4 regions of the Salinivibrio proteolyticus genome follow, and region 4 is predicted to be linked to each of the others. Evidence: predicted binding sites of a transcription regulator. Region 4 holds the regulator's gene; each other region holds the start of a gene.
The links. Region 4 encodes CRP, which controls carbon source genes, mostly activating them, when cyclic AMP is high. Its sites were predicted from a motif close to TGTGANNNNNNTCACA; they were not measured.
Positions count from the first base shown of each region.

Region 1: N7E60_RS02955 (CTP synthase) is a predicted target of CRP. The motif match lies at 913-928, and genes of this name have one in related genera.
Region 2: dinG (ATP-dependent DNA helicase DinG) is a predicted target of CRP. The motif match lies at 1,098-1,113, and genes of this name have one in related genera.
Region 3: malT (HTH-type transcriptional regulator MalT) is a predicted target of CRP. The motif match lies at 924-939, and genes of this name have one in related genera.

Region 1 covers NZ_CP114584.1:600,560-602,768, forward strand. The annotation lists gene relA (GTP diphosphokinase) at 1-14, shown strand, start outside; gene mazG (nucleoside triphosphate pyrophosphohydrolase) at 63-872, shown strand; gene N7E60_RS02955 (CTP synthase) at 1,013-2,209, shown strand, end outside.
Region 2 covers NZ_CP114584.1:1,020,642-1,022,850, reverse strand. The annotation lists gene N7E60_RS04950 (porin) at 1-684, opposite strand, end outside; gene dinG (ATP-dependent DNA helicase DinG) at 1,206-2,209, shown strand, end outside.
Region 3 covers NZ_CP114585.1:333,764-335,972, reverse strand. The annotation lists gene N7E60_RS15485 (glycogen/starch/alpha-glucan phosphorylase) at 1-587, opposite strand, end outside; gene malT (HTH-type transcriptional regulator MalT) at 1,082-2,209, shown strand, end outside.
Region 4 covers NZ_CP114584.1:274,363-276,571, reverse strand. The annotation lists gene N7E60_RS01320 (phosphoribulokinase) at 1-370, shown strand, start outside; gene crp (cAMP-activated global transcriptional regulator CRP) at 622-1,254, shown strand; gene N7E60_RS01310 (type 2 periplasmic-binding domain-containing protein) at 1,384-2,209, shown strand, end outside.

The DNA of each region.
Region 1 (2,209 bases), 330 kb from region 4:
AACGACTCAGATAAACATCACGCCCTGTTATCGACAGGGCGTTTTTTTAAGGATAACGAAGTATGGCGTCGATTGACGATTTACTGACTATCATGGCGACCTTGCGCGACCCACAAAAAGGGTGCGATTGGGACAAAGCCCAAACTTTTGCCTCCATCGTGCCTCACACGCTCGAAGAAGCCTATGAAGTGGCCGATGCCATTGAGCGTGAGCACTGGTCGGACCTAAAAGATGAATTAGGCGATTTACTCTTTCAAATAGTGTTCTACAGTCAATTGGGACACGAGCAAAATCGTTTTGATTTTGACGCCGTCGTGGGGGCGATTTGTGACAAACTCACCCGTCGTCACCCGCATGTCTTTGGTCCTAAAGACAGCCAAGGTGAGCCGCTGCACGGCCCGGATTGGGAAGGGATTAAAGCACAGGAGCGTGCCGACAAAGCGGCGTCAGAGCAACCCACTAGCGTGTTAGACGGCGTTACGTTAGGCCTTCCCGCACTGGTGCGCGCACACAAACTGCAAAAACGTTGTGCGCGAGTGGGGTTTGATTGGGATGCGGTGGCGCCGGTGCTCGATAAAGTACGCGAAGAAATTGCCGAGGTTGAGCAAGAACTGGCAATCACGCCGGTAGACCCCGCGCGGGTGGAAGAAGAAATCGGCGATTTATTGTTTTCGGTGGTAAATCTGGCACGCCACGTAGGCACGGATGCGGAATCCGCGTTGCGTAACGCGAATCAAAAATTCGAACGACGTTTCCGTCAAGTTGAAACTCAATTACGCAATGATGAAAAAAATATTCAAGAATGTCAGTTAGATGAACTGGAATCGGCCTGGCAACAGGTCAAAAAGCAGGAAAAAAGCAACACGCTGTAAGTTTCATCATTGATTTGCGACAAATAAAAACAGTATGGTGTGTGATAGTTTTCACGTTGTGGGAGTGAGTGGGGTCTGGTATCATGACTTCCCGTCCAGATTTCCATTAATTTCCTCTAAATCCAACTCTCAGGTTTAGCATGACGACGAATTACATTTTTGTTACGGGCGGTGTTGTATCCTCCCTCGGTAAGGGTATTGCTGCAGCCTCATTGGCAGCCATTCTTGAAGCGCGTGGCCTCAACGTCACCATCATGAAACTCGACCCTTATATCAACGTGGATCCAGGGACAATGAGCCCTACCCAGCACGGGGAAGTATTCGTCACGGAAGACGGCGCCGAGACCGACCTTGACCTCGGTCACTACGAGCGCTTTATCCGCACCAAAATGACCAAGCGTAATAACTTTACCTCTGGTCGCGTATACGCGGATGTTCTGCGCAAAGAGCGCCGCGGAGATTACCTGGGAGCGACCATTCAGGTGATTCCACACATCACTAACTCGATCAAAGACCGCATCATCGCCGGTGGTGAAGGTCACGACGTGGTGATCGTGGAAATTGGCGGCACTGTCGGTGATATTGAATCACTGCCATTCCTTGAAGCGATTCGCCAACTGACCGTGGAAGTCGGTCGTGAGCGTGCGATGTTTATGCATCTTACCTTGGTGCCATACTTGGCTGCGGCGGGTGAAGTGAAAACCAAGCCGACCCAGCACTCGGTAAAAGAGCTTCTATCGATTGGTATCCAGCCGGATGTCCTCGTTTGCCGTAGTGAGCGTCCAATTCCAGCCAATGAGCGTGCAAAAATTGCACTGTTCTGTAACGTACCAGAGAAAGCGGTTATCACCATGAAGGATGTGGATTCAATCTACAAAATTCCTTCATTGATTCGCTCTCAAGGGCTGGACGACTTGGTTTGTCAGCGCTTTGGCATCCAAGCGCCGGAAGCCGACCTGTCTGAATGGGAACAAGTCATTTACGAAGAAGCCAACCCAATGGGCGAAGTCACCATTGGTATGGTGGGTAAGTACATCGAACTGCCTGACGCGTATAAATCAGTCAACGAAGCGCTGAAGCATGGCGGATTGAAAAATCGTCTGACCGTCAACATCAAGTATGTTGACTCACAAGATCTCGAAACCCGCGGCACTGAGCTGCTCGATGGTTTAGATGCGATCTTGGTTCCGGGCGGTTTTGGTGATCGCGGCGTCGAAGGCAAAATCCTTGCCGCACAATATGCGCGTGAAAACAAAGTGCCGTATCTTGGCATTTGTTTAGGCATGCAAGTGGCGTTAATTGAATACGCCCGTAATGTTGCTGGGATGGAAGGAGCT
Region 2 (2,209 bases), 750 kb from region 4:
ACCTTTATATTCGATTTCGAAGTTATAGTTTTCTACGTCAGCCTTTGAATCATACTGGAAGTATGGATCATCTTTATCGGTTTTCACTGCAGCGTTATCAGCGTAGTAGTAGTATACACGCATATCGATGTCAGCTACGCGGTAGCCTAGACGACCGTCGTAGATTTTGTATTCTGATGCAGAGTCGCCTTCTTTACCATCGCTGTTTTGCAGGGTAGAGAAACCCGCGTAGAAAGTGCCGTTATCGTAAACGTACTTAGCTACTTGATCACCTTCAGTTTGAACAGTGCTGTTGTTCGCAGATGCAAGCTCGTAATCTTTGGTGATACCCATGTCATCGTTGATCAGCAGTTGACGACCGAAGGTGATAGTACCCCAGTTGCTGCCTTTAAAACCAACGTACAGCTCGTCATTTTTGGTGGTGCTGTCTTCGAATTTAAATGCGAAGTGACCGATAGCTGCTAGGTCGTCAGAAACTGCAACTTCAGTGTTAACCGCGAAGTCACCGTCATCTAGACGCCATTTGCCGTCTTGGTTCTCACCGATAGCTTGGAAGTATTGAACTTCTGCTGCACCAGACGCGTCTACTTTAACGCCGTCTGCGTCATATAGGTTGATGCTTGCAGATGCTGAGCCAGCAGCCAGCAGAGCTGGAACTGCCATTGCTAGAATAGTCTTTTTCATGGTTAATCCACTGCCTTTTCTATTTAGTCATTATGAGTTCCTTTATGGAACTCTGTTATATGGTGGCTGTCATAATGCTGCAAAGAACAAAATGCCAGACCACTGAAACTTCGTGGCTAATCGTGCAGAACATTCTGGATTCTGTCAACTGGCCCGAAACCGCGCAAATCATAACCCACAAAACATAAAAAACAAACAGTTAGCCACCCCACCTGAATTAAGATCACAGTTTACGGTTACAAAACCAGCAAATTTGATGAAAGTTAACAACACAACAAAACAGATTAATATATCGATAAATCAACTTATAACCATGAAATTCAGAATATATAACCAATCAATCACTTAAATAAGGTGTATTTCTAATCACAAGACAGATCAGCAAGATAGAGCAAATTGGTTCAATATAAATTCGTGATTGGGATCTCATTAATGTAAAGAAATCTTGCAGTTCGGGATCGTTTTCACGTTTTTGAGTCGTGCTATACTGCTCGCCACTCTCCCTTAAGCCGGACATATTGATGCTCAGCCCTGCCGTAAAATCAGACATCCGCGCCTGCTATCAAACCCTACAAGCGCAACTTCCCCATTTTGTCCCTAGAAAGGTACAAAACTATCTCGTGGCAGAGCTTGCAAAAACGCTAGCAGGCGATTACGACAACAAGCGCCGGCTATTTGTGGCGGAGGCGGGTACGGGTGTGGGCAAATCGATGGCCTATCTCATGGGGGCCATCCCCTTTGCGCTAAACAACAATAAAAAAGTAGTGATCTCGACCGCAACTGTGGCCTTACAAGAGCAGTTGGCCAACAAAGATATTCCATTTTTCCGTCGTATCTGCCCAAAACCGTTTGACTTTATTCTGGCAAAAGGGCGCCAACGATATTGCTGTGCACACAAATTGAGTGCAGTGGCTGATACTGACAGCATTCAAGGCGCACTATTCACCCAAAAGCCCAAGCAAAACGAACAACGACTACTCAATGACATGTACTCGGCATTTAGCCGTGGAAAATGGGATGGCGACCGCGACAGTTGGCCCAAGCCGATTGCCGATCACCTCTGGCAAGCCATTGCATCGGACAAACATACTTGCCACGCTGGGTTGCACGCTCATCGTCAGTGCCCCTTCGCCAAAGCGCGCGAGGCGATGGACAAAGCGGATGTTGTGGTCGTCAATCACAGTCTGTTACTGGCCGATCTCGAGCTAGGTGGCGGGGTGATCTTGCCCGAGCCAGAGCAATGTCTTTATATGATTGATGAAGCCCACCATTTGCCGACGGTCGCACGCGACTTTTCTGCCGCCAATGCCAGTTTACTCGGGGCGACTGGATGGCTGGAAAAGCTCAACCAAGCCACGGTTAAGCTCGGTAATACCGCGGATATGAAGCGCGCAAACCGCTTCGTGGATAGCTTATTAGACGCGATCCAACTGCTGATCCCCACTTTACGCGACACCAACCAAATTATTAGTGGTTTACCCCTCAATGAGGATGGCTGCTACCGTTTTGTTGATGGCGAACTGCC
Region 3 (2,209 bases), on a different replicon from region 4:
ATCACCGCTACATGGCCATAAAAGCCAACCGTTTGGGCAAGGTCAGGACGAACGACTTCCCACGGGTAGCCTTCTGGCTCACGCCATGCATCCGGTGCTTCTTGTTGGGCGCCATCTTTAAATGATTGACGGAACAGACCATACTCATAGTGCAAGCCATAGCCGACCGCTGGATACTGTTGGGCTGCCAGCGAGTCCATAAAACACGCGGCCAAGCGGCCCAAACCACCATTCCCCAACGAAGGATCACGCTCTTGCTCAAGCAAATCGGTCAGGCCAAACCCAAACTCGCTGACCACAGCCGCAATTTCATCGTAAAGCCCCATGCTGATCAGGTTGTTACCCGTTAAACGGCCAATCAAAAATTCAAGGGATAAGTAGTTCACACTCTTCGCTTGTTTGATGGCTAAATCGTTTTCTGTCGCAACCAGATCACTGGTGGTGTGTTCGGCCAGCGCGCGGCCTAAGGCGAGATACCAATCGCGCATCTCCGCGGTTTCGGGGGTGCGACCAAGCTGCGTCAAATGTTGGGTCATACTGGCTTTAAAAGCGCTTTTATCAAATGCGTGTTGCTGTTTAGGCGTCATGTCATCGCTCTCGTAATGGAAGAAAATCTCGATGACAGTCATCCTGCCCAAGCCTGTCGATACAAACATCCTCCCGAGACAGGAGGAGGAAAGGAGGAGTTGTCAGGGCGTAGAGAGCCACATCACAAGCTGTGAGTGAGCTTGCTCTCATCAATGGAGGAATTTCGTGATATTGAGGTGATAAGAATCACAATTTGAGGGAACACTGACCAAAATACGGCTGTGAAAAAAGAACAATCCCTTTTGTTAATTTTGTGCGCTAACGCAAATTGTGGGGGCATTCATCGTCTCTGGCGTGTAATACCTTCCATATTCCGTATCCGAACCAATAAAATTAGTGACTTTAATCACAATTAAAAGGCGTAGTTGCACCAAAATAGAGCAATTGCACCATTATCAGCGCTGGATCATAGTTTGTGACAGACCAGTTACATACACTTGCGTACAAGGATAAACGCGGCAAAGCCGCACTCGCTGTAAAGGACCTTCTCGCTATGTGGATCCCGTCAAAACTTACCCGTCCCGGCCGTCTCTACAATGCCATCTTGCGCCCGCGCGTATTGGATATCCTCCAACAAGCGCCAAATTACAAATTGGTGTTGTTCCGCTCGCCGGCAGGTTACGGCAAAACCACCATGGCCGCACAATGGCTCGCCGATCAAAACCATGTCGGCTGGTTCAGCATTGATGACAGCGACAACGACAGCTTCCGCTTTATCAACTACCTGTTGCAAGCATTAAATAAAGCGACCCACGATGGGTGCCCCAATACCGTTAAGCTAGCAGAAAAACGCCAGTTCTCATCCCTGCGTGCGCTGCTCTCCGATGTTTTCGCTGAGCTGGCTGGGTTACAGTCCACCTGTTATCTGGTATTAGATGACTACCAATTGATCGACAATGAAGACATTCATGAAGCAATGCGCTTTTTTATTAAGCACATGCCCGATAGCCTGACTTTGGTGGTGACCTCGCGCGCGAATCCGCCGCTAGGGACAGCAAATTTGCGGGTTCGCGACCTGATGATCGAGATCGGCAATGAACTGCTTGCGTTCGATAATGAAGAGACCACCCGCTTTTTTAATCAACGTGTCGCCGATGGTGTCGACGAAACTACCGCGAGCACCCTCTGTGCCTACGTCGAGGGCTGGCCATCTGCCCTACAGTTAATTGCGATTCAGGCTCAGCATCAAAAACGGACCCTGATGCAAAGTGCCGCCTCCTGCGCGAGTTTTAACCATGCCCACCTGTGGGATTATTTGGTCGAAGAGGTTTTTGATCTGCTGGACAGTGAAACCCGTCAGTTTTTAATGCAAGTTTCCGTACTGGAAATGTTTAATGACGAGCTGGTCTTTGCGCTAACCGAGCGCGAAGACGCGCTCGGCATGCTCGAATCGCTAAATCGCTACGGTTTATTCATCTATCCGTTGGAAGGAGACAATAACTGGTTCCGCTTCCACCATTTATTCGCAGAGTTTCTCGCCCATGAGCGTCAAGCACGGATCCCTCAACAGCAACAACACTTAAACCGACAGGCAGCATTGGCTTGGCTAAAGCTGAATACGCCTCATCAAGCATTGCGCCACGCCCGCTACGCCGAAGACGATACCTTGATGGCGGATATC
Region 4 (2,209 bases):
CGATACGCGCGACCGAGGCCATTCCCGCGAGGCTGTCACGGACTCGATCGTGCGCTCCATGGATGATTATTTACACTACATTACGCCGCAGTTTTCTCGCACACATATTAACTTCCAACGTGTCCCGACCGTAGACACATCCAACCCGCTGAATGCAAAAGGGATCCCTTCACTCGACGAAAGCTTTGTTGTGATCCGCTTTCGTGGCATGAAGAACGTCGATTTTCCTTATTTACTGCAAATGATCAGTGGCGCCTTTATGTCTCGGCACAACACGCTGGTCGTGCCCGGCGGTAAAATGGGATTTGCGATGGAGCTGATTATTCGCCCCTTGATCCAACAGTTGATTGAGAAAGGCAAGATAGGTTAACCGCCGTAGCGCACTTAACGTGTATTACTTCTCAGGTCGTGATCTTAGCCACATTTTTGCCGATTTTTTAGGCGGTTGGCTTAGATCAAAATCAAGAAATCCAGATAGAAAAAAGATACACTCTTGTTAACATACAGTGAGCTTGTAGCCTGCGCCAAGACCTCGTATTCTGTGCATTGGACTGATGGGTTTCCATTCAGACAAAGACAGGACGTCGTTGCCGGGCAACACATGCAGAGGAAATAAGTTATATGGTTCCAGGAAAACCTCAAACAGACCCTACACTCGAGTGGTTCCTTTCACATTGTCATATTCACAAGTACCCGTCCAAAAGTACTCTGATCCATGCAGGGGAAAAGGCGGAGACCTTGTACTACATCGTGAAAGGTTCTGTGGCCGTACTAATCAAAGATGAAGAAGGCAAGGAGATGATCCTGTCTTACCTTAACCAAGGTGACTTCATCGGCGAACTTGGTCTGTTCGAAGAGGACCAAGAGCGCACCGCATGGGTACGTGCGAAATCACCTTGCGAAGTGGCAGAAATTTCATTCAAGAAATTCCGCCAGCTGATCCAAGTTAACCCAGACATTTTGATGCGTCTATCCTCTCAGATGGCGCGTCGCCTGCAAGTGACCAGCCAGAAAGTGGGAGACCTTGCCTTCCTGGACGTGACCGGCCGCATTGCGCAAACCCTACTGAACTTGGCGAAGCAACCTGACGCCATGACTCACCCTGACGGCATGCAAATCAAGATCACGCGTCAAGAGATTGGTCAGATTGTTGGCTGTTCGCGTGAGACGGTTGGGCGTATCCTTAAAATGCTGGAAGAGCAGAACCTTATCTCAGCTCACGGTAAAACCATTGTGGTTTACGGCACACGCTAATCCTCGCGTGTTGCGACAAAACCGGCGCTTTTGCGTCGGTTTTTTTATTTTTATTGACTGGAAACTCATTACCTAAGTTCTACACTTCAGAAACGACCCATCTAACAACTGATTAACAGGATGTCGTTTATGAGAAGCTTACGTCAAACCCTTGCTGCATTGCTACTCGCGGCGGTTTCTTCAACTGCTGCGGCGAATATCACCATTGTCCATCCAGAACCACGGGCTGGCTCTGCCCTCGATTTATACGCTATCGACTTGATTGAGTTTTTAGCGGAAAAATCGGGTGAGTCTGTCACTTTACAGGCCTTTCAAGGCCAAATTGGCTCTCAGTCTCGTAAAGTGGAAATGCTAAAACAAGGACGACTGACGGTAGATTGGCTCGGGGCCGACCGTACCCTTGAGTCAGAGTTACTTCCCATCCGTTATCCAGTCTTTCGGGGTCTATTAGGCCATCGCTTGTTCATTACCAATCAAGCCACCGAACCCAAGCTTGCACAAATCAGTGACCAAGCAGGGCTCAATAGTCTGACCATGATCCAAGGGCAAGGCTGGGCGGATGTGAAGGTCTTGCAGTCGGCGGGATTTCGGGTTCGAGAAATCTCAAGCTTTGAGAATATCTTTAAAGGCGTCGATACCGGACGGGCCGACCTCTTCCCGCGTGCGCTTATCGAACCTTTTAGCGAGCTGGCAGAGCGACCTCAATATACAAATCTGTTGGTTGATCCGCACTTAATGCTGATCTATCGCTTCCCAATGTTCTTGTTTGTATCGCCCCAAAACCCAGAGGTAGCGACCATGCTCAACGATGCCTTTGCGGCCGCCTATCAAGACGGATCCTTCATCGAATTTTTTGAGAATGCCCCTCTGGTAAAAGAGACCTTTGAGAAAGCCAATATTGGTGAGCGCACCTTTATTCGGGTCGACAACCCACATCTGAGTAATGAGACTCAGG